One region of the Nonomuraea sp. NPDC050536 genome, then DNA from elsewhere that is predicted to be linked to it. Evidence: riboswitches for the same ligand, from Rfam matches in the RefSeq annotation. Region 1 holds a riboswitch; each other region holds the start of a gene.
What was found. Region 1 has a riboswitch for thiamine pyrophosphate ahead of thiO (glycine oxidase ThiO). Riboswitches for the same ligand answer to the same signal wherever they lie in the genome.
Positions count from the first base shown of each region.

Region 2: another riboswitch for thiamine pyrophosphate. It lies ahead of thiC (phosphomethylpyrimidine synthase ThiC); the one in region 1 lies ahead of thiO (glycine oxidase ThiO).
Region 3: another riboswitch for thiamine pyrophosphate. It lies ahead of ACIBHX_RS42335 (purine-cytosine permease family protein); the one in region 1 lies ahead of thiO (glycine oxidase ThiO).

Region 1 is NZ_JBITHD010000003.1:300,128-309,476, reverse strand. It holds gene alc (allantoicase) at 1-866, shown strand, start outside; gene ACIBHX_RS11440 (hypothetical protein) at 853-1,872, opposite strand; gene pknB (Stk1 family PASTA domain-containing Ser/Thr kinase) at 1,907-3,805, opposite strand; gene ACIBHX_RS11430 (thiazole synthase) at 4,003-4,758, opposite strand; gene thiS (sulfur carrier protein ThiS) at 4,751-4,951, opposite strand; gene thiO (glycine oxidase ThiO) at 4,948-6,045, opposite strand; TPP riboswitch at 6,035-6,153, opposite strand; gene ACIBHX_RS11415 (NAD(P)/FAD-dependent oxidoreductase) at 6,212-7,375, shown strand; gene ACIBHX_RS11410 (Rv2175c family DNA-binding protein) at 7,406-7,780, shown strand; gene thiE (thiamine phosphate synthase) at 7,758-8,396, shown strand; gene ACIBHX_RS11400 (polyprenyl synthetase family protein) at 8,383-9,349, opposite strand, start outside.
Region 2 is NZ_JBITHD010000019.1:117,818-127,166, forward strand. It holds gene ACIBHX_RS39830 (MFS transporter) at 1-141, opposite strand, end outside; gene ACIBHX_RS39835 (alkaline phosphatase family protein) at 144-1,757, opposite strand; gene ACIBHX_RS39840 (S8 family peptidase) at 1,763-2,911, opposite strand; gene thiC (phosphomethylpyrimidine synthase ThiC) at 3,011-4,576, opposite strand; TPP riboswitch at 4,569-4,682, opposite strand; gene ACIBHX_RS39850 (PucR family transcriptional regulator) at 4,797-6,230, opposite strand; gene ACIBHX_RS39855 (DUF917 domain-containing protein) at 6,227-7,255, opposite strand; gene ACIBHX_RS39860 (DUF917 domain-containing protein) at 7,286-8,335, opposite strand; gene ACIBHX_RS39865 (hydantoinase/oxoprolinase N-terminal domain-containing protein) at 8,328-9,349, opposite strand, start outside.
Region 3 is NZ_JBITHD010000022.1:78,463-87,811, forward strand. It holds gene ACIBHX_RS42325 (Fpg/Nei family DNA glycosylase) at 1-756, shown strand, start outside; gene ACIBHX_RS42330 (rhodanese-like domain-containing protein) at 764-1,087, shown strand; TPP riboswitch at 1,166-1,279, shown strand; gene ACIBHX_RS42335 (purine-cytosine permease family protein) at 1,269-2,582, shown strand; gene ACIBHX_RS42340 (methylated-DNA--[protein]-cysteine S-methyltransferase) at 2,548-3,120, opposite strand; gene ACIBHX_RS42345 (PAS domain S-box protein) at 3,194-5,050, shown strand; gene ACIBHX_RS42350 (ATP-binding protein) at 5,193-5,624, shown strand; gene ACIBHX_RS42355 (YidC/Oxa1 family membrane protein insertase) at 5,608-6,249, opposite strand; gene ACIBHX_RS42360 (DUF6412 domain-containing protein) at 6,304-6,522, opposite strand; gene ACIBHX_RS42365 (hypothetical protein) at 6,519-6,698, opposite strand; gene ACIBHX_RS42370 (response regulator transcription factor) at 6,793-7,482, shown strand; gene ACIBHX_RS42375 (sensor histidine kinase) at 7,479-8,552, shown strand; gene ACIBHX_RS42380 (hypothetical protein) at 8,549-9,139, opposite strand; gene ACIBHX_RS42385 (STAS domain-containing protein) at 9,339-9,349, shown strand, end outside.

The sequences.
Region 1 (9,349 bases):
AGGAAGCGCTCATCAGGCCGGGGCGGCCCGCGTTCCAGGCGGAGACGTTCGGCAACAAGGGACAGGTCTACGACGGCTGGGAGACCCGCAGACGGCGCGGCGAGCCCGGCCACGACTGGGCGATCGTGCGGCTCGGCATGCCCGGCGTGATCCGCGGCGTGGTGATCGACACCGCCTGGTTCAAGGGCAACTACCCGCCCTACGCCTCCGTCGAGGCCACCGAGCTGCCCGGGCACCCATCGGTGGACGAGCTGCGGGCCGCCGACTGGGTGGAGATCGTGCCGCGCGGCGAGCTGAAGGGCGACGCCGAGCACGCCTTCGAGGTGTCCGGCGAGCGCCGCTACACCCACGTCAGGCTGAACATGTTCCCCGACGGGGGGATCGCCCGGCTGCGCGTGCACGGCGAGGTCCGCGCGGACCTGTCCGTCTACGAGGGGCTCGGCCTCGACCTGGCCGCGCTGGCCAACGGCGCGCTCGTGACGGCCTGCTCCAACGAGTTCTACTCCGCGCCCAACAACGCCATCGCGCCCGGCCTGGCCCGCCACCAGGCGGAGGGCTGGGAGACCGCGCGGCGCCGCCAGGAGGGCAACGAGTGGCTGGTCATCCGCCTCGCCGCCCGCGGCGTGATCAGCCTGGCCGAGATCGACACCACGAACCTGCTGTTCAACGCGCCCGCCGAGGTCAAGCTGACCGGGCTGGACGGCGACAGGGAGTTCGAGCTGCTGCCCAGGACCCGCCTGCAGCCCGACACCCCGCACCGCTTCCGCCTCGAAAGGCGGGAGCCGGTGACGAGCGTGCGCGTGGACATCTACCCCGACGGCGGCCTGGCCAGGATCCGCCTGCTGGGCACGCTCACGCAAGGATGACGGACGCGACCTGCGGGACGAACGGCAGCCGGGTGACCGCGAGGCGCGGATCGCCCGGCCGCCACAGCGCCAGCACGCCCGCGTAGTCGCCGTCGTCCGGACGCACCGCGTCCGTCGCGGGGAAGGCGCCGGCCAGAGCGAGCCGCCCGTCGGGCAGCCACGACACCGACAGTGCCTTCAGCGCGGCGGGCACCGGCATCCCCGGCAGCCTGCTCCACCGGCCCGAGGAGACCTCCAGCACCCACACGTCCAGGTACTGCCGCGGCCCCGGCCAGGCGGGATCGCCGAAGGGCACGGCGATCCACCGCCCGTCAGGGCTGGGCAGGCCGTGGGACGCCGTCCCCTCTGTGCGCGGGGAGTCCAGCGCCCGCCTGCGCCCGCCCGCCACGTCCACCAGCGCCAGGCGCCCGTCCTCGGCGACCAGTGCCTGCCCGCCGGCCACGGCGAGGATCTGCCGCGCCCGCAGCCGCACCTTGCCGGTCGCGGGATCCGCCAGCCGCATGTCCCCGTTCTCCGGCCGGATCAGCAGCCCCAGCGGCGTGGCGGCATCCACGCCGTCCGCGCAGGCCGCCGTCCGCGCCCCGGCCCCGCCGTCGAAGCGCAGCTCCCGGCATCGCGCGCCGGACCGCACCCAGACACCGCCACCGTCGGCGCTCGCAAGCGCGAAGTCGCCCTCCGCCAGATACCGGGCGCGGCCGGCGCCCGGCGCCAGTGTGTAGAGACTGCGCGTCCCCACCGTGATGACGGCCCGCTCACCGGCGCCGAAGCCCCAGGTGTCCCCGCGCGGCAGCCCCGACACTGGAGTGCTGCCACGGCGGTCGACGTCGTACACGAACGGCTCGCCGCCCGTCGCCACCAGCCGCACCCCCGTCGGCCCCGACGGCGGCACCCCCGTCAGCGGCGCGAGCGGCGCCAGCCGGGCGGGTGTGGGCGCCGGCGCGGCGGGTTCCCGCGCGGGCGCGCACGACAGGACGAGCAGGAGCAGCAGGCCGCATCGACGGATCACACCTCTGATACCGCCGGACGCGCCACCAGGTTCCCTACTCCCAGAGATAGACCGTCGAGCCCGCGGGCCGCTCGCTGTTGGGCAGCGGCCGCTGGAACAGCACCACCCCGCCGTGCTGCAGCTTGCGCACCTTCACCTTGAAGCCCTGCTGCCCCAGCTCGGCCCTGGCGTCGTTGACGTTCTTGCCCACCACGGTCGGCACGAGCCGGTTGTCGGACTGGTCGGTCGCCTCGTTGTTGTTGCCGTTCTGGAACCACTGCCAGAAGTCCTGGCAGCGCGACACCGTGATCGTGGCCTGCGCGCCCTTGTCCACCTCGGACTTGGCCTTGGGCAGCTGCGCGATGACCGTGCACGGCTCGGCGTCGTCGTCGACCTCGTTGACCTGCACCTGGAAGCCCTGCTGCCCGAGGAAGTTGTAGGCCTCGTCCTTGGGCATCCCGTTCACGTCGGGCATCACCAGCCCGGCGCTGATGGTGATGTCGACCTTGGTGCCCGCCTTGACCTTCTCCCCGGCGTCGGGCTGGGTGTTGACCACCGTGTTGCGCGCCACCTGCAGGTTCTGCGCCCGGCGGATCTGCCCGATCTCCAGCCCCGCCTTCGCGATGGCGGTGCGGGCGTCGGCCTCCTCCATGCCCTCGGTCTTGGGCACCAGCACCAGCTTGGGCCCCAGCGATGGCACCAGCGTGATGAGCGCGCCGCTCTCCACCTCGGTCTTGGCGACCGGGTCGGTGCTGAGCACCTGGCCCTCGGCGACCTTGTCGTCGTACTGGCCGGCGGCCAGCTTCACCCGGAAGCCGAGCTGGACGGCGCTCTTCTCGGCCAGCGCCACGTTCTTGCCGATCAGGTCGGGCACCGGCACGTACTTGGCCTGGGCGAAGAACCAGCCGGTCAGCGCGATCGCCACCACCATCACCGCGGCCAGCAGCACCAGGAACCAGTTCGGCTTGAACCCCTTGCGCTGCGGCGCCACCACGGGCGGCGGGGCGGGCGGCGCGGTGTGCATCTCGGTGCGGGACTGGACGAGGGTCGGGTTGGGTGCGGCGTGGCGCGGCACCGCGTTCGGCTGGGAGTGCGGGCCCGTCACACGCGGCAGCATGCGGTGCGCGTCGACGGCCTCGACCAGCATCGCCGTGGCGTCGGCAGGCCGGTCGCGCGGCTCGCGGGCCGTCGCGTGCGCCACCAGCGTGTCGATCAGCGGCGGCACCCCCGGCATCACCGACGACGGCGGCGGCACGGTGTCGTGGACGTGCCGGTAGGCCACCGACATCGGCGTCTCGCCGTCGTAGGGCTGCTGGCCCGTCACCAGCTCGAACAGCATGATCCCGGCGGCGTAGACGTCGCTGCGCACATCGGCGGCGCCCGTCGTGACCTGCTCGGGCGCCATGTAGGCGATCGTGCCGATCATCACGCCGGTGCGCGTCTGGTTGGTCGCCTCGATCGCTCTGGCCAGCCCGAAGTCCACCACCTTGACCCGGCCGTCGTCGGTCAGCAGCACGTTCTCCGGCTTGACGTCGCGGTGCACCAGGCCGGCCTGGTGGGCGGCGCCCAGCGCGGCCAGCACCGGGATCAGCACCTCGAGCGCCTCACGGGCCGGCAGCCGGCCCCGCTCGCGCAGCACGTCGCGCAGCGTCTTGCCCGGCACGTACTCCATCGACAGGTAGACGACGTCGTTGTCGGTGCCCTGGTCGAAGACGTGCACCACGTTCGGGTGCGACAGGCTCGCCACCGACTTGGCCTCGCCGATGAAGCGCCGCACGAACGCCGGGTCTTCGGCCAGCGAGCGGTGCATCACCTTCAGCGCCACGGTGCGGTCGAGCCGGATGTCGAGCGCGAGGTAGACCGTCGCCATGCCGCCCCGGGCGATCCTGGACTCGATGCGATAACGCCCATCGAGAAGCCGCCCGACGAGGGGGTCCGCAGTCGTCGTGTCCACGGGCCAGAGTTTACGGCCCTTTTGCTACCCGGCGGGTGTTCGTGTACTTATCCGTTACCCCTGGCAAGGGGGATTGGTCGATATGTTACGGCGAGCCGTGGAGATCGCCGCCCGCCGTCGTGGGCTGAGGGCCCGCGGGCGGCGCTTCCGGCGAGTCGGTGACGCTCGCCCGCCGTTACGACTCCGTCCTGGGCCGCCTAAGGGGTCATCGGGGAGGACGCCTTGGCGTAGCGGCGACGCGGGATCCTGCCCGCCTGGTAGGCCTGCCTGCCCGCCTGGACCGCCAGCTTCATCGCCGAGGCCATCAGGTCGGGTCGCTGAGCCCGGGTGACCGCCGTGGCCAGCAGCACGGCGTCGCAGCCGAGCTCCATCGCCAGGGCGGCGTCGCTGGCCGTGCCGATGCCCGCGTCCAGGATCACCGGGACGCCCGCGGCCTCCACGATCAGCTCGATGTTGTGCGGGTTGCGGATGCCCAGCCCGGAGCCGATCGGCGCGCCCAGCGGCATCACCGCCGCGCACCCGGCCTGCTCCAGCCGCCGCGCCAGCGCCGGGTCGTCGCCGATGTACGGCAGCACCACGAAACCGTCGGCCACCAGCCGCTCTGCCGCGTCGAACGTCTCGATCGGGTCAGGCAGCAGCGTCCGCTCGTCGGCGATGACCTCGAGCTTGACCCAGTTCGTGCCCAGCGCCTCCCTGGCCAGCCGGGCCGTCAGCACCGCGTCGCCGGCGGTGAAGCAGCCCGCCGTGTTCGGCAGCACCTTGATGCCGCGCTCACGCAGCACGTCGAGCACCGAGCCGCGGGCCGCCGGATCCAGCCGCCGCATCGCCACCGTCGTCAGCTCCGTGCCCGAGGCGGCCAGCGCCTGGTCGAGCACCTCGAGCGAAGGGGCGCCGCCGGTGCCCATGATGAGCCGGGAGGAGAACTTCTCCCCGCCGATGATCAAGTCATCCACCTTGCACCGCCGTCAGTACCTCGATCCTGTCCTGGTCGGCCAGCGCCGTGCTCTCCCACGAGCTGCGCGTGACCACCTCGTCGTTCACCGCCACGGCCACGCCCGTGGTGGCCGGCGTCAAGGCCCGCACGGCCTGCCCGACCGTCGTCCCCTCGGCCAGCTCGTGCGCGGCCCCGTTGATCGTCACCTTCATGCGAACCTCCCTGGCGCGCACAGGGCCGCCAGCTCGCTCTCCTCGCCCTGCAGGATGGCCGCGGTGAGCGGGGCAAGCAGCACCCCGCCCCTGTGGTGCCCGGTGGCCAGCTCGAGCCCCCCGACGCCGCTCGGGCCGATGATCGGCAGGTTGTCGGGTGTGCCGGGCCGCAGCCCCGCCACCACGTCGCCCAGCTCCAGCTCGGTGATGCCAGGCACCAGCTCGCGGGCGTCCCTGAGCACCTCGTACAGCCCGCCCGCGGTCACCCGCCGGTCGAAGCCGAGCTCCTCCTGCGTCGCGCCCACGACCAGCTCGCCGTCGCCGCGCGGCACCAGGTAGACGGGCGAGCCGTGCACGCTGCCGCGGACCGTCCTGCTCAGCAGCGGCTCGCGGGAGCGCAGCCGCATGATCTGCCCCTTGACCGGGCGCACCGGCACGTCGAACAGCTCGCCGCTCCACGCCCCCGCCGCCAGGACCACCTGCTCGGCCTCCAGGTCGTACGGCTCCCGCCGCTCGGGTCCGACCGGGGCCAGCCGTACACCGTGGACCTTTTCCGCGTCGCGCAGGAGCTCGGTGGCGCGCGCCAGGACCAGCGGCACCCGGCGGCGCTCAAGCGCGGCCAGCAGCGCCCTGGTGACGCGGCGCGGGTCGACCCAGGCGTCGCCCGGCGCCAGCAGCCCGCCGCGCACCGAGGGGGCGAGCATCGGCTCCAGGCGGCGGCACTCGCGGCCGGTCAGCCGCTCGACCGGCAGGCCGAGCTTGTCCATGAAGGCGGCCAGCTCGTCCAGGGCCGCCAGGTCGTCGGCGCCGAAGGCCACGTCCAGGGTGCCCTCGGCACGGTAGTCCAGGCCCGCGCCCGTCTCCTGCGCCAGCTCGGCCGCGAAGTCCGGCCAGCGGCGCAGCGAGGCCGCCCCGAGCCGCAGCAGCGGCTCCTCGGTGTAGGTGACCTCGCTGACGGGCGCCAGCATGCCCGCCGCGGCGTGTGAGGCGCCCGAGGCAGGTGCGGGATCCACGACGGTGACGGGCTTTCCCTGGCGAGCCAGATGCCAGGCGATCGTCAGACCGACGATCCCGCCACCCACGATCACATGCACGTCCGCTCCCTTCGCCGGCATGATCCGGATCAGGTGTCTTGCGGTCGAAGGCCCGATCGGCAGCCTTCCTCTCAGCCCGGTCACGGCCGGACTCCCGCGCGTCTTACGACCCCAGCCTACGGCCTCCCCGCGCACTCCTCGCACCGGCCCGGCTAAGGTCAACACCGTGAACCGCGTCGTAGTGGTAGGAGCCGGGCTGGCAGGCATGCGGAGCGTCGAGGCGCTGCGCGCACGAGGGTACGACGGTGCGCTCATCCTGCTGGGTGAGGAACGGCACCGCCCCTACGACAGGCCACCCCTGTCGAAGGCCGTGCTCCTGGGCGACGCGGACTCCAGCTTCGTCGACTCCGACCTGGACGCGATGAACGTCGACTTCCGCCCCGGCGTCTCCGCGAAGGCGCTCAGAGCGGGCACGGTCGAGACCACCGAGGGCGACCTCGACTACGACGGCCTGGTGATCGCCACCGGGGCCGAGCCGATCACGCTGCCCGGAGACGGGCCCCAGCACGTGCTGCGGACCCTCGACGACGCGCTGGAGCTGCGCGCCCGCCTCGTGGCGGGCGCCAGGGTGGCGATCATCGGGGCCGGCTGGATCGGCGCCGAGGTGGCCACCGCCGCACGCCGCGCGGGATGCCACGTCACCGTCATCGAGGCGGGCCCCACCCCGCTCGCCCAGGCCATCGGCAGCGAGATCGGCGCCCGCACCCAGCCCTGGTACGAGGGCATCGACCTGCGGCTCGACACGATGGTCGGCGCCGTCGAGGAAGGCGGGGTCCGACTGGTCGGCGGCGAGTTCGTCGAGGCGCACGTGGTCGTCACCGGCATCGGCGTCCGCCCCACCGTGGAATGGCTGTCCGACGCCGACATCGACCTGCACAACGGCGTCGTCACCGACGAGCACCTGCGCACCTCCATGCCCGGCGTCGTCGCCGTCGGCGACTGCGCCAACTGGTGGTCGCGCCGCTTCCAGACCCGGCTGCGCGTCGAGCACTGGGACGTCGCGCTCAACGCCCCCGAGGTCGCCGCCGCCACCCTGCTCGGCGAGGAGACGGTCTACGACCCGGTGCCCTACTTCTGGTCCGAGCAGTTCGGCCACATGGTCCAGTACGCGGGACACTATCCCGCCGCCTCCCGCCTGCTGTATCGCGGCGAGCCCGAGGGCAAGTGGTCGGCCGTCTGGCTCGGCGAGGACGACACCCTCGTCGCGGTTCTGGCCGTCGACCGTCCGCGGGACCTCGTCCAGGGACGTAAAATCATCGGCTCGGGAGCCCGGATGGACGTGGATCGCCTGGTAGATCCCGATGTTCCTCTACGGGATTGTGTTGTTTAGGCAAGGACGACGTGTGGTAGTTGTGGTTTCGTGACGCTTTCTGTTGCACAGATCGACCGGGAGACAGACCAGCTCGTCGCCGAGTGGTTGACGCTCCCCGAAGTGGCCAAGCGCCTCGATCTCTCGCTCGGGCGGGCCAAGCAACTTCTCAAGGACCACAAGCTGCTCGGAGTACGCCGGGGAGGAGGCGGGCCGCAGGTGCCCGCTGTATTCCTCGACGGGAAGGACGTGATGAAGGGCCTGCCTGGCACGCTGACCGTGCTGCAGGACGCCGGCTTCGACGACGCCGAGGCGCTGCGCTGGCTCTTCACCCCAGACGAATCACTGCCGGGGTCGCCTGTCGAGGCGATCAGGGAAGGTCGTCATACCGAGGTCAAGCGGCGTGCCCAAGCCCTCGGTTTCTGACGCCCGGCTCTACCTCTGCACCGACGGCCGCAGGGAACGCGGCGACCTGGCCGCGTTCCTCGACGCCGTGCTGTCCTCGGGCGTGGACATCGTCCAGCTGCGCGAGAAGGGGCTGGAGGCGCGCGAGGAACTCGAGCTGCTCGAGGTCTTCCGCGACGCCTGCGACCGGCACGGCAAGCTGCTGGCCGTCAACGACCGGGCCGACATCGCCTACGCGGCCCGTCCAGACGTGCTCCACCTGGGGCAGGACGACCTTCCTGTGACCGTCGCGCGAGAGATACTCGGCGACAACGTGGTCATCGGAAGGTCCACCCATTCCATCGCGGAGGCTTCCGCCGCCGCGATGGAGGAGGGCGTCGACTACTTCTGCTGCGGCCCGATCTGGCCCACGCCCACCAAGCCCGGCCGCCCGGCGCCCGGCCCGTCGCTGCTCAGGCACGCGGCGTCGCTGGACACCGACCGGCCGTGGTTCGGCATCGGCGGCATCGACCTGGACAACCTCGACGAGGTCAGGTCGTACGGTGTCAGCCGGGTCGTGGTGGTGCGGGCCATCACCGAGGCGGAGGATCCGGGCGCGGCGGCGGCCGAGTTCGCCAAGCGGCTCAGGTCTTCCTAGCCGTCGCGGCCACCGCCAGCTCGGCCAGGGCCGAACGGGACTCAGGCGTGATCGGCGCGTCGTCGAGCGAGGCCAGCGCCTCGCCCAGATAGTCGCCGATCAGGTCCTCGCACTCCTGCAGGGCGCCGGTGTCGTCGATGATGGCTCGCAGCGTGGCCACGCCCTGCTCGTCCAGGTGCGGATCGCCGAGCAGGCGGCGCACGATCCGCGCGTCGTCGTCCGAGGCGGCCGCCAGCGTGCGGGCGATGAGCATGGTGCGCTTGCCCTCGCGCAGGTCGTCGCCCGCGGGCTTGCCGGTATGCGCGGGATCGCCGAACACGCCCAGGATGTCGTCCCTGAGCTGGAAGGCGATCCCGACCCGCCGGCCGTAGGCGACGCACAGGTCGTCGATCCACGGCTCGGCGGCGCCGGCCGCGAGCACCAGGCCCAGCCTGAGCGGCTGCTCGACCGAGTACTTGCCGCTCTTGTACAGCGCCACGCGCAGCGCCGACTCGAAGGTGTTCTCGCCGTGCGCCTGCTCGAGCAGGTCCAGGTACTGGCCGCACATCAGCTCGGTGCGCATGTGGTCGTGCACCGGCTGCGCCGCCTGCAGCGCCTCGTACGGCAGGCCGCTGGTGCGCCACATCTCGCCCGACCAGATGAGCAGCAGGTTGCCGAGCAGGATCGCCGCGCCCTCGCCGAACTGTTCGGCCGAGCCGTACCAGCCGCCCTTCTCGTGCAGCGTCTGGAAGCGGCGGTGCGCCGACGGCATGCCGCGGCGCAGGTCGCTCTTGTCCATGACGTCGTCGTGCACGAGCGCGCTGGCCTGCAGCAACTCGAGCGACGCGGCCGCGGTGAAGATCTCCGGCACGTCCGAGCCGCCCGCGCCGCGCCACCCCCAGTAACAGAAAGCGGGGCGCAGCCGCTTGCCGCCGGACAGCAGCTCGTTGGCGGCGCTGAACAGCGGTTCGAGA
Region 2 (9,349 bases), on a different contig from region 1:
GAAGTACACCGGGAGGACGGCGGTGACCATCTCGGCGGAGACGTCGGTGGCGAGGCTGACCGCGCCCAGGGCGAAGACGTTGGCGGCCAGCCCGCGCCCGGTCAACCGCCCCGGGCGCAGGCCGATGGTGGACAGGTACACGGCTATCCCACGGTGATCGTCAGGTCGTCGAGCTGGGCCTCGAGAAGGCTGGCTGTGCCGTTGTCGGCGGCCTCCACGCGCAGCCTGATGGTCTTGCCGGCGTAGGCGGACAGGTCGGCACCGCCCTGCTGCCAGGCTCCCGGCTGTTCGACCCCCGACCCTGCCTTGTCGAACAGGGTCGATCCGCCGACCACGCTGACGCGCAGGTGGTCGTCGGAGCCCGAGTTGTCGCCCGCCGCGAAGCTGTAGGTGAACGTCAGCCTGGCTCCCGCGGGCACAGTGATCTCCGGCGAGTCGATCGTGGTCGCGCCGCCGTCCACATCGTCGGCGCCTGATGAGCTGCCCGCCGCCGCGCCCGTGACCAGGCAGGTGGTGGAGCAGGCCAGCTGCATCGGCTTGTTCGACGACGCCGAGACGGTCTGCTCCGCCCCGCCCCGCTCCCAGCCGCCGGTGGAGGCGCCGCCGCCCACGGTCCAGCCCTTGTCGGACTCGAAGTCGTCGGCGAACACCGTCGTGCCCGTCGCCGAGATCCGCCACGAGAACGTGGCTGAGGCGGTGGCGCCGGAGGCGTCCCTGGCGGTCGCCGTGACGGAGGAGGTGCCGGTCGCCGTCGGCGTGCCGGAGATCAGGCCGGAGCCGCTGATCGACAGGCCGGCCGGGAGCCCGGTGGCCGACCAGGTGTAGGGGGTGGCGCCGCCGGTGGCGCCCAGCTGGAGTGACACGACCTTGCCCGTGGTGCCGCTCTGGTCGCCCGGCAGGGTGACGGCGAACGCCGATCCTGTCGTCCAGACGTCGGTGATGGGCGACTTGTCCTTGGCGTTGCCGAGGGCGGACAGGCCGTACATCTCCTCGATCGTGCGCAGCACGGTGTAGTGGTTGATCTGCGTGCCCGACTCGTAGCCCGGCTTGACGTGCTCGCCGACGAAGGTGGTGAAGATCTTGTTGACCGAGGTGAAGTTGTCCTCGTCGAAGGTCTGGACGAGCAGGCTGTTGTGGGTCTTGGCCCACTGCGCGTAGGCGTCCAGGTGGTTCTTCAGCCACGTGTCGCCGGTCTTGGTGGAGCAGTCGTGCATGTCGTCGCACATGTCGGGGATCACGAACGAGACCGTGGGCAGCTTGCTGAAGTCGGTGGGGAACTGGCTGTAGGGGACGTGGTATCCGGAGCCCTTCACGGTGGGGAAGTCCACCCAGGGGGCGTGCTTGCGTACGTACCTGCCGCTGGAGCAGCCGGTGTAGCCGGCGCTCGGCAGGCCCTCCGAGTAGGCCTTGAACGTCAGGCCCGCCTCCAGCAGCTGCTGCCCGAGGTTGGCGACGGTGAAGTCCTTGGGGCAGGAGTCGTTGGTGACGCCCTGCTGGGAGCCGGAGAACAGGGCGAGGTAGTTGGGCTGGCTCGGGTGGGTGACGCCGAAGGAGTTGGTGAACAGCGCGCCCTGGGAGGCCAGCTGGTTCAGGTACGGCGCGTTCGAGCTGCCCTTGACGGTGGAGTAGTTGGTGTTCTCGAAGATCACCACCACCACGTGGTCGTAGCGGGGTATCGCCGGGGCCGCGGCGGCGGTGCCGGCGGTGGGGGTCACGAGGAGCAGCGCGCCCGCTGCGGCGGCGAGGGTGAGGCGCATGGGGGTCAACCTCCTGTCGTAGTGGCGGGGTCGATGTACAGCAGCCGGTTGGGCGTGCCCGATCCGGGGTTGGCGATCTTGCCGGGGGTCGCGGACGTGACCAGCGCGTCCTGCACCGCGGCGGGGCTCGCGCCGGGGTGTGCGGCCAGGTATATCGCCGCCGCCCCCGTCACGTGCGGCGCCGCCATGGAGGTGCCGCCGATGGTTCTGGTGGCGGTGTCGCCGCTGTTCCAGGCCGAGGTGATGGCGACCCCCGGCGCGAACAGGTCGGTGCAGGAACCGTAGTTGGAATCCGAGGCCCGCCGGTCGCGGGAGTCGGCGTTGTCGACCACGATGGCCTCGCCGATCCGTCCTGGCGAGTTACGGCAGGCGTCGGTGTTGCCGTTGCCGGAGGAGACCACGTAGGTGACGCCGGAGGCGATCGACTTCCTGATCGCGGTGTCCTCCGTCTTGCTGGCGCCGCCGTTGAGGCTCATGTTGACCACGGCCGGCTTGGCCGCGTGCGCGGTGACCCAGTCGACGCCGGCGATGATCTGCGAGGCGGTGCCGTGCCCCGAGCAGTCGAGCACCCGGACGGCGACCAGCTTGACCTGCTTGGCGATGCCGTAGTCGGCCCCCCCGACGGTGCCGGCCACGTGCGTGCCGTGCCCCGCGCAGTCCTGGCCGTCGCGCCCGTCGCCGACCTCGTCGGCTCCGATCGAGGCGCGCCCGCCGAACTGGACGTGCGTGGGCCTGATGCCGGTGTCGAGCGTGTAGACGGTCACGCCCGCGCCGGCCGAGGGATAGCTGTAGGAGTGGTCGAGCGGCAGGTCGCGCTGGTCGACGCGGTCCAGGCCCCAGGAGGGCGGGTTGGGCTGGGTGTCGCTGGCGGTCACCACGCTGTCCTGCTCGACGAGCACGACCCGGGGGTCGGCGGCGAGTTCGGCGGCCTGCGCCGCCGACATCCTCGCGGCGTAGCCCTTGACTGCGCTTGTGTAGACGTGGTCGACGTGGCCGCCGTGCCTGGCCGTGAGGTCGGCGGGGCTGCCGTCCTTCAGCGTGACGAGGTAGCTGCCGGGGACCGGGTAGGCGGCCTCGATCACCGTGCCGTGCGGCGGTGGTGGCGTGGGAGTGAGGGCGAGCGCCGCGAGCGCGGCGCATAACAGGTGCGGCATGGCCTTCTCCTGACAGGCGGGTTGACAAACCCGACCTAAACCCAAGATCTCCGGCAGTGGTGTCACAACCACGCCACTGGCGCGTCTGCGCCACCCGCCTCAGTCGATGGGGGTGATGGGGAGGTCGTGGCTGATCCGCATGGAGCAGAACTTCGGGCCGCACATCGAGCAGAAGTGGGCCGTCTTGGCGGGCGCCGCGGGCAGGGTCTCGTCGTGGTAGGCACGGGCGGTGTCCGGGTCGAGCGCGAGGTTGAACTGGTCCTCCCAGCGGAACTCGAAGCGCGCGCCGGACAGCGCGTCGTCCCACGTCTGCGCCAGCGGGTGTCCCTTGGCCAGGTCGGCGGCGTGGGCGGCGATCTTGTAGGTGATCACGCCGGTCTTGACGTCGTCCTTGCCCGGCAGGCCCAGGTGTTCCTTGGGAGTGACGTAGCAGAGCATGGCCGTGCCGTACCAGCCGATCATGGCGGCGCCGATGCCGGAGGTGATGTGGTCGTAGCCGGGGGCGATGTCGGTCACGAGGGGGCCGAGGGTGTAGAAGGGGGCGTCGTCGCAGAGCTCGCGCTGCAGGTCGACGTTCTCCTTGATCTTGTGCATGGGTACGTGGCCGGGGCCCTCGATCATGACCTGGACGTCGTGGGCGCGCGCGAGCCCGCTGAGCTCGCCGAGAGTGCGCAGCTCGGCGAACTGGGCCTCGTCGTTGGCGTCGGCGATCGAGCCGGGGCGCAGCCCGTCACCCAGGGAGAAGGCCACGTCGTAGGAGGCGAGCAGCTCGCACATCTCCTCGAAATGCTCGTACAGGAAGCTCTCCCGGTGGTGCGCCAGGCACCAGGCGGCCATGATCGCGCCGCCGCGCGAGACGATGCCGGTCTTGCGCCCGGCGGTGAGGGGCACGTGGGCCAGCCGTACCCCCGCGTGCACGGTGACGTAGTCGACGCCCTGCTCGCACTGCTCGACGAGGGTGTCGCGGTAGATCTCCCACGACAGCTCCTCCGGGCGCCCGTCGACCTTCTCCAGCGCCTGGTAGATCGGGACGGTGCCGATCGGCACCGGTGAGTTGCGGATGATCCACTCGCGGGTGGTGTGGATGTCGCGGCCGGTGGACAGGTCCATGACGGTGTCGGCGCCCCAGCGGGTGGCCCAGGTCATCTTCTCCACCTCCTCCTGGATGGAGGAGGTGACCGCGGAGTTGCCGATGTTGGCGTTGATCTTCACGAGGAAGTTGCGGCCGATGATCATGGGCTCGGATTCGGGGTGGTTGACGTTGGCCGGGATGATCGCCCTGCCCGCCGCCACCTCGGTGCGGACGAACTCGGGCGTGACGCCCTCGCGGACCGCGACGAACTCCATCTCCTTGGTGATCTGGCCGCGCCTGGCGTAGGCGAGCTGGGTCACCGGCGCCCCGGTGGCGCGCAGCGGGTGCCGCCGCTCGCCCTGGAGCCCGGCCGGCACGGGCCTTCCTCCGTAGCGCGCGACGTCGCTCCGGTCGAGGATCCACCCCTCGCGCAGCGGCGCCAGGCCCCGGGCGACGTCGACCTGCACGTCCGGGTCGGTGTAGGGCCCGGACGTGTCGTAGAGCGTGACGCTCGTGCCGTCGGACAGGTGCACCAGCCGCATCGGCACGCGAAGATCACCAGAGTAGATCTTGGAAAAGCACGCGTCGCTCATCGCGGAAACTCCCTTCGCCGGCATTACCCGGAGCAGGTTCTGGCGGTCGGCGGCTGATGTAGCCGTCCTCTCAGCCCGGTCACACCGGGCTCCCGCGTTCGGTCGGCGCCCACCGTAACCCGGAACACCCGGGTCCGCGCAAGGGGCGGCGCGTATGCCGTCCGGCAGATTTCAGCGGAGCCACGGACTGGTCACCTGGTCCGACCTGCCATGACCGGAGCTAGGAGGGGGAGGTGCTGACGCGGCAGGCCAGGTGGAGGGCGAGGCGGGTGTCCGCGTCGGCGAGGTCGACGCCGAGGAGGCTCTCGATCCTGGCGACCCGCCGGGCGATGGTGTTGCGGTGGACGCCCAGCACGGCCGCGGCCTCGATCAGGGAGGACTCGGCGTCCAGGTAGACCGTGAGCGTTTCGACCAGTTCGGGCGAGAGGGTGGCCAGGAGCGATCTGGCCGCGGGCACGAAGGTGTCGGTGCGGGTCCAGGCGAGCAGGAGCTGGGCCAGCCCGAGCCGGTCCACGTGCAGGAACCTGCCCGTCTCCGCCCGGGACCCGGCCAGGCGGGCGGCGTCGCGGGCCTCCGACAGGGTGCGGGCGATGCCGCCGGGGCCCGGGTGCGGCCTGGCCATGCCGACGAGCAGGTCCAGGTCGGCCAGGTGGCGCTGCGCCTGCCGTACCCCGGCGGCGAGCCGATCGACGGCGTCGGTGCCGGGCTCGGCGGTGGTGGTCACCCACGCCACCCAGCCGCCGTCCTCGGCGACCACGACCGCCTCGATCCCCTCCGCGGCCAGGGCGGAGACGATGTCGCTCGTGGAGGTCACCACGTCGACGGGCCGGCTGGCGCCGAAGCGGATGCCGGTGTGCCAGCCGTCCAGCGCCCAGCCCGCCTCGGCCGCGCGCCTGCGCAGCGACGGGCCCGCGTCGTCGCCCGACTGGAGCAGCTCGCCGAGCAGGCCGGAACGGCGGCGGGCGTCGCGCTCCAGCTCGACCCTGCGCAGCGCGAGCGAGCGTTGCGCGGCTCCCGCGGCCACGGCCAGGACCTCCTCGTCGCCCGCCGTACCGGGGCTGACCAGCCAGAGCTCGGCGCTGCGGCCGTCGGGGGCGAGCACGGGCACGGCCACGCCGCCGCCCGCCAGCCGCTGGCGCACCGGCAGCGCGACCCTGACCTGCGCCGTCACCGCGGGGCCGAGCAGCGCGGCGCCGTCCCTGGCCAGCACGGTGACCTCGGCGTGCAACACCTCGCTGGCCCTGTCGCGTAGCTCGGCCAGGGTGAGCCCGCCCGCGTCGAGCACCTGGTGCGCGGCCAGCACGCGCCGGGCCACGTCCACCTCCGGTGCCGCGAGCAGGACGGCCAGCCGTACCGCCGTCTCCAGCGGATCGCCCAGGCAGCCGAGCACGGGCGTGCGCAGGCGGTCGGCCAGCAGCAGCGTGCCACGCAGCAGCGGCTCGTCGCCCGGCACGACGAGCGCGGCGGCTCCTGCCTCGGCCGCGCGGTTCAGGTCGGCGTCCAGCCGCCACCCGGTCCGCTCCCCGTCGAGACGTACGGCCAGCGCTCCGAGGAAGGGCTCGGTCACGGACACGCCGGTGACCTGGCGCCCGCTGTCGAGGGGCCCGCCCAGTACCACGAGGTCGGCCCGGTCGAGCAGGTCGGCGACGTTCATGCCGGACCCTCCATCAGCCGTGGTGGCACGTCGATGCCGAAGGCGGCGGGCGAGACCTGGGCCAGCTTGTCCGTGCGGCGCCAGAAGGCCGGGCAGGGCAGCTGCAGCACCTCGACGCGCGGCCCGCGCACCACCTCGTCGCAGCCGAGCGGCCGGCCGGTCCTGGCCTCGAGCAGGCAGATGACGTCAGGCGTGGTCGCGACGGGGACGCCGTCGGCGAAGACGGCCTGGAACTCGTTCTCCATCTCCACCCGCAGCACCGGACCTCCGTCGCCGAGCACGCTGACCACGCCGCGGCCGCCCGGCTGCCTGATCACCTCCACGACGCGGCCCGTCCCGAGCGACCGCCCGCCCAGCGCGGGCGCGCGCGGCGCCCGCTCCGGCAGTGCGAGCATGGTCCTGCCCAGCTCGAGCGCGCGGGCCAGGCCACCGACGATGGCCAGCGCGGGCAGGTCGGCCACGCGGATCGGCCAGTGCGCGAACGCCGCCCAGCCGCCCGCCGCCTGCACCGCGCCGTGCATGAGCTTCTCCCCGGCCTCCGGGTCGTAGCTGTCCATGATCGTGGTACGGCCGGCCGAGTCGACCAGCGCGTACGGCCCGGCCTGGACGCCCTTGCGCGAGGTGGATGCCTGCCCGAGCCGGGGGAAGGCCCGGCCCATCAGGTCGGCGTCGACCACGGGCAGGCCGCAGGTGAGCACCGCGAGGCCGTTGCTGCCGCCCGCCTCGATCGACATGATCGCGTCCACCCGGCTGCCGCTCCACCGGGCGACGGCCGCCACGGCCGCGGCCATCTCCTCGCCGGTGGGCGGCTTCTCCTCCAGCATCCCGGTGGCTCCGGCCAGCCCGACCGGGACGAGCAGCGCATCAGGCGGCAGCTCGGCGGCGGCCATGAGCTCGACGGGCCCCCGGCGCAGCCTGGCCCGCAGCAGCCGCATCAAGGTCACCGTGGCGCCGCCACCGCCGGAGCCGAGCAGGACGCAGCCACGTTCGAGCGCGGGCAGGTCCTGCTCCCGGATCTGGCTCATCTCTGGACGATAAGGCACCTTTCGCAGGCGTCAGATGAGGGGTACCGGGTCCAGGTCGTAGCCGAAGTACCTGGGGCCGACCAGCATCAGCCCCTCGGGGGTGCGCCAGCGCGGGTCGCACGGCGCGGCCAGGACGGTGACGCGCTGGCCGTACCGCAGGGTCTCCGTCGTGATCGGGTCGCCGGTCTGGGTGTCGAGTACGCAGATGAGGTCGGGCGTGCTGGCCACGGGGGTGCCGTCCAGTTCGGCGAGCAGGTGCTCGTTCTGGAACGACAGCCGCAGCTCGCCGTCCCCGGACAGCCGGGCGATGCCGCGGGCGAACCCGCCGACGGTGCGCCGCTCCACGTCCAGCACCTTGCCGCCGAACAGGACCCGGCCGCCCAGCCTGGCGGCGACCGCCTGCGGGGCGTCGCCGATGGCGCGGTGCTCGGCGACCAGCTCGCCGAGCTCGGCGCTGAGCGAGATCGTGGCGGGGACCATCGCCTCGCGGGCCTTGGCGCCGTCCATGGCGTACAGGACGGTGGTGGCCGAGCCGCCCATCTCCACGGTGGCCGCCCTGGCCAGGCGCTCGGTCCAGTGGTTGCTGACGGTGTCGATGACCGACCGGTTGCCCTTGTCGTCGGCCATGGCCATGGGCGAGGCGGCCACGCCGTACATGGCGGGGATGAACATCTGCAGCTCGGGGAAGGCGCGGCCCATGCCGTCGGCGTCGATGAGCGGCAGCCCGAGCCGGGCCGCGGCGGCGACGGGGATCAGCGAGTTGACGCCGCCCACCTCGGCGCAGGCGATGTGGGTCGGGCGGCGGCCGAGGTACCCGCAGATGGCCTCGACCGCGGCCGAGATCTCCTCGATCGAGGGCGGCTTCTCCACCATCACCGTGGGCGCGCCCATGCCCGCCACCGGCAGCACCATCGCCTCGTCCGGCACCTCGTCCAGCGGGACCAGCTCGACCGGGCCGTGCTCGCGCAGCGCGGCGCGGGCCATGAGCCGGCCGATGTACGGGTCGCCCCCTCCCCCGGTGCCGAGGATGGCCGCGCCGCGGGCGATGGCGGGCAGGTGCTCGAGTCCGATCTCACGCATGCAGCTCTCCTACGGCCTTGACCTTGATGCGGGTGGCGTCGCCGGGCAGGTAGGGCAGCGGGATCTCGTCGAACTCGACGATGCGCACGCTGCCCGGCCGGGCGCCGCCCGCCACGGCCCGGTCCACGGCCTCCTGTTTGGCCTCGTCCACCACCGCCTCGCGGCGGCCGGGCGGGACCGTGTAGATGCGGTCCACCTCGCCGCCGATCTGGGCGATGGCCGCGCCGATGGCGTTGGCCACCGCGTAGTTGCCCGGCCGATGCACCTCGCCGCAGCCGGGCAGCGCGTCGGGCAGCAGGATCGACCCGCCGCCCACGCCGACCACGGGCAGCGGCTCCGGGCTGGTCCGCATGCGCTCCACGGCCTCGGCCACGTCGTCGGCGATGCGCTTCAGCACCCCGGCGACCATCTCCCGGTCCAGGTGCGCGACGAGGGCGGGGTCGCCCAGCTCGGCCAGCCCGGCGGCGACCGCGATGTCGGTGGCGGTGAGCGTCGAGCCGCCGAACACCAGCGCCCGGCTGGTCAGCTCGTAGCCCACCGAGTCCGGCCCGACCGTGCGCCCGTCGTGGATCCGGCTGCCGCCGCCGATTCCGATGGACAGCACGTCGGGCATGCGGAAGTTCGTCCTGATCCCTGCGACGGTGACCTCGGTGGTGGCCTCGCGGGGGAACGCGCCGTTGAGCACGCCGATGTCGCTGGTGGTGCCGCCGATGTCGACGACCGCGCAGGTCTCCAGCCCGGACAGGACGGCGGCGCCGCGCATGGAGTTCGTCGGCCCTGAGGCGAACGTGGCCACCGGGTAGCGCCTGGCGAACTCCAGGTCCATCAGCGTGCCGTCGTTCTGGCTGAGGTACAGCGGGGCGCTGATGCCCAGCCCCGCCATGGCCTGGGCCAGGCCGTCCACGATCTCGTCGGCCAGCTCGCGCAGCGCGGCGTTGACGATGGTGGCGTTCTCCCGCTCCAGCAGCCCGATCCTGCCGATCTCGTGCGACAGCGAGATCGGCACGCCGGGCA
Region 3 (9,349 bases), on a different contig from region 1:
AGCGCGCTGAGCGGCCTGACGCTCACCGCCGTGTCCAGGCACGGCAAGTTCCTCGACCTGGACTGTGACGGGCTGCACCTGATCTTCCACCTGGCCAGGGCGGGCTGGCTGCGTTGGAGGGAGGATCTGTCCGGCGCCAAGCCGGTCCGCCCCGGCAAGGGTCCTCTCGCGGTCCGGGTACGGCTGTCGCCGAACGAGCTGGGCCTGGCGCCGGGGTTCGAGCTGACCGAGGCGGGCACGCAGAAACGGCTGGCCGTCTATGTCACCAAGGATCCGCATGAGGTGCCCGGCATCGCCACGCTCGGGCCCGACCCGCTGGGCGAGGCGTTCACGGTCGAGGTGCTCAAGGGGATCTTGGGCGGTAGCCGTACGCAGATCAAGGGGTTGCTGCGCGACCAGAAGGTGATCGCGGGGATCGGCAACGCCTACTCCGACGAGGTGCTGCACGCGGCGAAGATGTCGCCGTTCAAGATCGCGTCCTCGCTGACCGACGCACAGGTCGCCGACCTGCACGAGGCCATCGTGACCACGCTCAGGGACGCCGTCGAGCGGGCGCACGGGCTGGCGGCCAAGGACCTCAAGGCCGAGAAGAAGTCCGGGCTGCGCGTGCACAACAGGGCCGGGCAGCCGTGCGACGTGTGCGGCGACACGATCCGCGAGGTGTCGTTCGCCGACTCCTCGCTGCAGTACTGCCCGACCTGCCAGACCGGTGGGAAGCCGCTGGCCGACCGCCGCATGTCCAAGCTGCTGAAATGATGGAAGCATGACGGTTCCCGAGATCGAAGCCGGCGACTTCCCGGCCGACGGCTACCTACTCGACGTGCGCGAGCAGGAGGAATGGGTGGCGGGACACGCGCCCGAGGCCGTGCACATCCCGATGTCCGAGATCCAGGGCAGGGTGGACGAGGTCCCCGCCGACCGCACCGTTTACGTGGTGTGCCGGGTGGGCGGCCGCTCGTTCCAGGTCGCGGCGTGGCTGACCCAGCTCGGGCACGAGGCCGTCAACGTGGGCGGCGGCATGCAGTCCTGGGAGGCCTCCGGCAAGCAGATGGTCAGCGAGTCCGGTCAGCCGCCCTTCGTGGCCTAGCTCTCCCCGGGGGGTAGTTGCCCGAGGGGGAATGGTGCATCATAGGGGCGCACGCCAGGACAAACCGGCGGGCGATCACAGCTGAACCGCGGGAGCTTGGGGCAACCAGGCTGAGAGGGCAGATACCGCTGCTGCCGACCGCATGAACCTGTCCGGGTAATGCCGGCGTAGGGAGAGTGCGATGACGGACGTCGTCGATGATGCGAAGCATGCCGAAGTTCCGCTGACCCTCGAGGGCGCTCCGCCGCCCAAGACCCTCGGCGTGCTCGACCAGGGGGCGCTGTGGGCCAACCTCGGCGTCAGCCTCCTGGGCTTCTCAGGAGCGCTGCTGCTCCTCGAACCGATCAAGGGCCTGCGGCTCTCGGTGCCCGCTGCGCTGGTCGCGGCGGTCGTCGGGAGCCTGATCGGATCGGCCATGGTGGGCCTGTCCGCGATCCCCGGCACCCAGACGGGGCGGCCGGCGATGGTCCTGCTCCGCGGCCTGTTCGGAGCCAGGCTCTCCTACCTGCCCACGGCGCTGAACATCGTGCAGATGCTCGGCTGGGGCGCCTTCGAGCTCTGGGTGATCGCCACTTCCGCCCAGGCCGTGTTCGGGGCGGCCGTGCCGTACTGGCTGCTGGTGATCGCGGCGGGGGCGCTCACGACCGCGCTAACCATCTGGCCGCTGGGAGCGGTCAGGATCCTGCGGCGCTACGTCACTATCGGAGTGATCGTCTCGCTCGTCTGGTTCGCCGTGGCGTTCCTGCGGGAGGCCCCTCCGCAGAGCGGGGGATCCTGGACGGCGTTCGCGCCCGCCGTGGACTACGTGATCGCGCTGTCGGTGTCGTGGGTGCCGATGGCGGCCGACTTCGCCCGGCACTCGCGCTCCAGCGGAGCCGCCTTCACCGGCGTGGTCGGCGGTTACAGCATCGCCCAGGTCGCCTGCCTGGGGCTGGGGATCTACGCGGTGGCGATGGGCGAGGGGTTCACACCGTTCATCGCGGCGCCGCTGGGAGTGCTGTTCTTCTCGATCCTGATCCTGCGCGAGACCGACCAGTCCTTCGCCAACAACTACTCCACGACCATGTCGCTGCAGAACCTGCTGCCTCGGATCGACCGGCGCATTCTCTCCGGCACGATCGGCGTGATCACCGTCGGGATCGCCCTGCTGGTGGACGTGAACTCCTACGGCGCCTTCCTCGGCGTGATCGGGGCGGTGTTCGTGCCGATGTTCGCCGTGCTGGCCGTCGACTACTTCCTGCTCGGTGGGGCCAGGAACTGGGACACCTCCGAGGAGGCGCCCGCCCGCTGGTCCATGCTGATCCCCTGGGCGCTGGGGTTCGTCGCCTACTGGCTGACCACGTCCACGCCGACCGTCGAGGCATGGGACGCCTTCTGGCAGCCCATGCGCGATGCGATCAGGCAGCCGTGGATGAACGGCGCGCTCGGCGCGGCGCTGGTGGCAGCGCTGGTGACGCTGGCTATCGGCCTGCCAAGGCGCGGGCTTCGACGTTGAGCAGGTGGCGCTTGGCGGCCGCGCCCCCGGGGTAGTCGCCGAGCTCGCCGCCCTCACGCACGACGCGGTGCGACGGCACGATCACGCACACGGGGTTGGCGTTGACCGCGTTGCCGACCGCGCGCAGCGCGCGCGGCCGCCCGATGCGCTCGCCGATCTCCTCCAGGGCGATGGCCGTGCCGTACGGCACAGCCATCGTCTTCTGCAGCACCGTGCGCGCGAACGGCGTGGCCAGCGCCAGGTCCACCGGCGTGGCGAAGGTCCGCAGGCGCCCGGAGAAGTAAGCGTCAAGCTCCCTGCGCACCGGGTCGAGCCGCCCGGGGTTCGGCCCGATGAAGGTGCCCACGTGCCGGCTCAGCTGCTCGAACACGCTGTTCTCTGGCTCGAAGCTGCAGGCCACGATGCCCCTCGCGGTCATGGCCAGCACGAGCCTGCCGACCGCGCCGTCGTAGGTGCCGAAGGCGATGTCGGGCGGAGTTTCGCCCCGATACGTGCCCGATGTCACCCGCAACAGCGCATCGAGGTCGTCAGCCGACATACCCTCACCCCCTCGGGCAGCGTATCGGACGGATCCGCCGACGTCGGCGCGATGGCACGGGCACTATGGAGGTGTGGGGGACGACAGGGCCGGAGGTGACGACGAGCTGGCCCGTGCGGTGCTTGCCAGCTCGCCCAACGCCGTCGTCGCGCTCGACAGGGACCAGACGGTCCTGGTGTGGAATCCGGCCGCGGAACGCCTCTTCGGCTGGAGCGCCGAGGAGATGCTCGGCCGCAGGGCGCCGATCGTGCCGGAGGAGCTGACCGCCGAGCACAACGCGGTGCTCGAGCGCGTGCGCACGGGCGGTCAGGTCTCGCTGCGCACCAAGCGGTTCCGCAGCGACGGCGCGCTGCTCGACCTGCGCGTCGACACCAGCGCCCTGCGCCAGGGCAACTCGGTCGTGGGCTACGTGTGCGTGCACCACCTGACCGAGGTGGACGAGAGCGCCAAGCACCGGATGGCGCGCCGGGCCAGGCTCGTGCGCCGGCTCACCGACGTGGTCGGCGACATCAACGCCGAGCTGGAGCTGCCCGCCGTACTCGACCGGATCTCCGCCAGTCTCACCGAGCTGACCGGCGCCGATGCCGGCGGGTTCGTGCTCATCGAGGGTGAACGGCTGCGCCTGGTCAGCACCTACCAGCTGCCGGGCTCCATCCGCGACACCACCACCGACCTGCGCAGCAGCCTCGTCGGCAAGCTGTTACGCGCCGGCAAGACCGTGATGCTGGAATCGCAGGGGCTCGACGACCTGGTCTGGGCCGAGCTGGACGGCCTGCACACGATCGCGCTCGGCCTGGCCGCCGTGGGTGGCCGCCCCTATGGAGCGCTCTACGCCCTGTTCGCCGGCGACAAGCCGGGACACGTCGAGCTCGAACTGCTCGAACTGCTGGCCGGCCATGCGGGCATCGCCGTCGGAAACGCGGTGGCCTACCAGGACGCGGTACGGCAGCGCGCGCACGAGCGGGCCGTCTTCGACGCCAGCGCCGACGGCATCGCCGTGCTCGACGGGAAAGGCAGGGTGATCCAGTGGAACCCGGCCGCCGCCGAGCTCACCGCCTTCACCGCCGACGCCGTGCTGGGCGGGCCGCCGCCCTTCCCGCTGCCCGAGCCCGGGGAGAAGCTCACCTTCCAGCTGGAGACCGGCCGCTGGCTCGACGTCGTCAGCGCCAGGATCGAGGAGACCGGCGAGGTGGTCGTCGACTTCCGCGACGTGACCAGGGCCAAGGAGCTGGAGGAGGCCAAGGACCTGTTCCTGGCCACGACCAGCCACGAACTGCGCACCCCGATCACGATCGTGCGCGGGTTCGCCAGCACGCTCGACTCCCGCTGGGACAAGCTGACCGACCTGGAGCGCCGCTCCGCCGTGCACACCATCGCCGAGCGGGCCAAATCCCTCGGGCACCTGATGGACCACCTGCTGCTCGGCTCCAGGGCCGGGGCCGACGAGCTGGCCGTCCGCATCGAGACCTTCGACCTGGGCGAGCGCATCCACGCCGCCACGCTCGGGCTGCCGGTGCTGTCCGACCGGCATCGGGTCGAGGTGGTCATCCCGGACGGCCTGCCGTACGTCAGCGGGGACGCGCTGGCCACGGACATCATCCTGGGGCAACTGCTGGAGAACGCCTTCAAGTACTCGCCGCAGGGCGGGCTGATCAGCGTCGAGGCGTGGCCGGAGGACGAGCACGTGGTGGTCGTGGTGGACGACGAGGGCCTCGGCATCGCGCCCAACGACCGAGAGCGGGTCTTCGAGCGGTTCGTCCAGGTCGACAGCGGCGACAGGCGCCGCTTCGGCGGAGTCGGGCTCGGGCTCTACATCGTGCGCAGCCTGGCCAGGGCCCAGGGCGGGGACGTGACGGCCCATCCGCGGCCCGGCGGAGGGACACGGATGCGAGTTGTTCTGCATACCGGATCCGACACACCGAAGCGGTAACGAGGTGGTCACGGATCCGCTGATCTATCGTCCAATGTGTACAAGCTGTGATCGAGATGCGGTTTCTGGGAATGGGGAACGGGGCATTTCGGTCGTACCGGGGAGTGTGCCCGCGGGGGGCACTGGGAGCGGGGAGGTGAGCGTGTCCAGCGTGGTGCTGTTGCCATACGCACCGTCGAGCGTCGCCGTCGCCCGCCAGCGTCTCTGCAACGATCTCGAGGACAGCGGGGTCTCCACCGGCGCCATCGACGATGCCGTGCTCGTGGTGAGCGAACTGCTCAGCAACGCTCTGCGGCACGCGCATCCACTGCCTTCCGGGATGGTCCGGGTGGCCTGGCTGTGGAGCGACGACCACGTCGAGGTCGCCGTCAGCGACGGGGGAGCCGCCACCGAGCCGCGCGCCGGCCGGCCGACCCTGTCTTCGCTGGGTGGCCGGGGGCTCGGCATCGTGGAGTACGTGGCAGAGAGCTGGGGGGTTCGCCACGACGGCGACACCACGACGGTCTGGGCGGTGCTGCCCGCACCGAACGGATCGGTGAACGGGCGCGCACCCGCGCTCAAAGAGGCCGGGTAGCCAGCACTGCCCGCTCGGTCGTGGCCCACGTCGTCGAGACCAGCAGGTAGAGCCCGGCAGCCAGCGGCAGCCAGAGCGCGGCCAGCACCGAGGTGAACGGCAGCAGCGGCAGCAGCCTGCGCATCCAGGCCGGCTGGTCCTGCGTCACCGTGATCCGCCGCGACGACCACCAGGCCACCAGCGCCGTCGCCACGATCAGCAGTACGAAGACCATAATTGGCCAACTGAGTAGACCGTAACTCGCCACCACGCCCGCGATCGGCTGCCCGAGCGGCGCGCCGAACAGGTAGTGGCCGGCCAGCGCGGTCGGATGCGTGGCGACCCGGAACATCACCCACATGAACGGCAACTGCGCCAGCCCCGGCAGGATCCCGGCGAACGGTGAGCTGCCCTCCTTGGCGTAGAGCGCGGTCAGTTCCTTGCTCAGCCGCTCCGGGTTGCGCCCGTGCCGCTTCTGCAGCTCGCGCAGCTTCGGCGCCAGGCGTTCCTTCAGCTTGGCGCCGCGGGCCTGCTTGACGCTCAGCGGCAGGATGGCTAGCCGTACGGCCAGCGTGAACACGACGATGGCGAGGGCGGCGTTGCCACCGGCCAGGCCGACGATGAACGTGACAAGAGAATCGATCATGAGCCCTTGGTTTCATGAGAGGTTGACGGGCTCGATCGACGAGCCCCGCTGGAATCAGAGAGCGGGGCTGGGTGATGGCGCTCGTGGACGCGGTCTGCCCGCCGCGTCTGGATCACGCTGGCGCTGGAACGCCGTGCGCCGCGCGTAGCTCAGCGGGAACGCGGTCGATCGCCCGGCGCCGAGCGGCAGCAATCTGGCGGCCCACTCCACCAGGAGCAGGACCGCCAGCATGGTGACCCCGATGATCCAGGGGTCAAGGAGGAACAGCGTCACCGCGACGAGGAGGATCCCGAGCTGCTCATCACCTTTACGGCGATGAAGACGATCACTCCGATGACGGCCACCAGCAGTGCCAGCTTCAGCAGGCCCATGATCAGCGGCAGGATGAAGGTGAACAGCACGAAAAGGGCGGCCGCTGCGCCGATGACGAGCATGATGACTCGACTCATGTGCCTACCGTACGTCCTTCCGCGATGATCCGCGACGCTTACGAACCAATGACGTGCATATGGGAACCGGGCCCGCACGCCGTACCGTGAGGGTGTGGACACCCGCATCCTGGTCGTCGACGACGACCCCACGGTCGCCGAGGTCGTGGCGCGCTATCTGGAGCGCGACGGGCACCGCGTCGAGTGCGTGGGCGACGGCGCCGAGGCGCTGCGCAGGGCGCTGGCCAGCCCGCCGGATCTGATGGTGCTCGACCTCATGCTGCCCAAGGTCGACGGGCTGCAGGTGTGCAAGAAGCTGCGCGAGCGCTGGCCGGTCCCGGTGATCATGTTGACCGCGCTCGGCGAGGAGATCGACAGGGTCGTCGGCCTGGAGACCGGCGCCGACGACTACGTGACCAAGCCGTTCAGCCCGCGGGAACTGGCGCTGCGCGTGCAGTCGGTGCTGCGCCGCGCCAGGGGCGCCGCGGTCACCGGCGGCACCGGCGTGCTGCGCGACGCCGACCTGGTCGTGGACGTCGGCGCGCACGAGGTACGGCTGGACGGCTCGGAGATCATGTTGACCGCCAGGGAGTTCGACCTGCTGGCGTACCTGATGCGCAACCCGCGGCAGGCCTTCAGCCGCTCGGCGCTGCTCGACCAGGTCTGGGGCTGGTCCTTCGGCGACACCTCCACGGTGACCGTGCACGTCAGACGGCTGCGCGAGAAGATCGAGGCGGACCCCACCGAGCCGCGGCGGATCGTCACGGTGTGGGGCGTCGGATACAGGTACGAGCCAGTGCCATGATCGTCCTTCCCGCCCTGCTGTCCGGGCTCGTGGTGGCGTTCATCGGCCTGCTGGCGATGTGGCTGCTGCGCACCCGGTCGATCGGGGTCATGCTGGCGCTGGCCGTGGTGGTGGCCGTGGCGGCGACGCTGGCGGGCGTGATCGTGATCATCCTGAAGATGATCATCGGGGGTGAGGCGCAGGACGTCGTCCTGATGGTCGTGGCCGTGGGCGGGCTCGTCGGCCTCGGGGTGGCCTTCGTACTGGCCCGCCGGGTGCTCATGGAGAGCAGGCGCTTCGTGGACGCGATCCGCTCGATGCCGTTCACCGCTCCGCACGGGCTGCCCGCCGAGCTGCAGACCATCGCCAACGCCCTGGAGGAGTCCTACGCCCGCGAGCAGGCGCTGGAAGGGGCGCGGCGGGAGCTGGTGGCCTGGGTCAGCCACGACCTCCGCACGCCGCTGGCGGGCATGCGGGCCATGGTCGAGGCGCTGCAGGACGGGGTGGTGTCCGATCGTGCGACCGTCGGCCGCTACCACGCCCAGATCAAGCTGGAGGTGGAGCGGCTGTCGGGCATGGTCGACGACCTCTTCGAGCTGTCCCGGATCCACGCCGGCGCGCTGCGCCTGTCCACGGCCAGGGTCGGGCTGGCCGACCTGGTCGCCGACACGCTGGCCGGAGCCGAGCCGCTGGCCAGGGCCAAAGGGGTACGGCTGGCCTTCGAACCCGGCGAGGTCGTGCCCGTCGAGGCCGACCCGGGGGCGCTCGGACGGGCGCTGGGCAACCTCGTGGTGAACGCCATCCGGCACACGCCCTCCGACCACACGGTGGTGCTGCGGGCGGCGGTGACGGACGGGATGGCATGCCTGTCGGTGGCCGACGCCTGCGGAGGGATCCCGGCGGATGACCTGTCGCGGGTGTTCGACGTGGCCTTCCGCGGTGAGGCCGCGCGCACGCCCATCGCCGGGGGCGGGGCGGGGCTCGGGCTCGCCATCGCCCAGGGGATCGTCGAGGCGCACGACGGGGTGATCGACGTGGTCAATGACGGGCCAGGCTGCCGGTTCGAGATCCGGCTTCCGCTGGGGCACTAGGCGGACTCCGGCATGGGGGAGACCGCGTCGGGTGTCGTGCGGGGCGCGCTCAGCGGGCTCACCGCGGCGACGTCCGTCTCCTCGTACGCCGTGCCCGGCATGTCGCGCGCACCGGTCTGGGCGAGGGCGACGCTCGGCGCGCTCGCGGCCAGGGCCGCGTTCGTCGCCGGGGGTGTGATGGTCAGGTGGGCGGGTTCGCTCGCCGTACTCGCCGCCGAGGAGCCGAAGGCTTCGGACATCGCGCGGAACGTCGGGCAGGGCCAGCGCCACATGCAGCTGCGGCAGCGCAGGATCGGGTGCGCCGCGTCGCTGGTGATGCCGCCCGCGTCGCGCGGCTGGTGCAGGTCGAGCAGCCGCAACCCGAGCTCGGCGAAGGTCAGCAGCTCGTCGCGGGCGCCGGCGAGGAAGTCGAGATCCTCCACGGTCAGACGGATGCGCACCGGCACGTATCCCTCGTGGTTCACCAGGCCACGCAGGCGTCCCGCCTCGTCGTGCCACGAGGACGCCTTCTCTGTGCGGATCTGAATCTCCTCCAGCCGCTCGCGCACCCGCGCGCGCTGGGGGTCATCCGGTTGGTCTGTTTTCATCGATGCTTGAGCCCGTATTCCCTTTTGGCCACGTTGTGACCGGAGTCGGGCTACTCCCCTTTCCGGCCGTGCCGGTATCACAGTGTCAAGCTTCGCGTACTCTCAGTTTTCATGGAGGCCAAACGGGGGACAAAAACCGGTCGTTCCCCTATCGGCGTGAGAACGTGACCCAGAGCGCTCGCGCCGCTAGCCTGCCCATGTGGAGCTCAA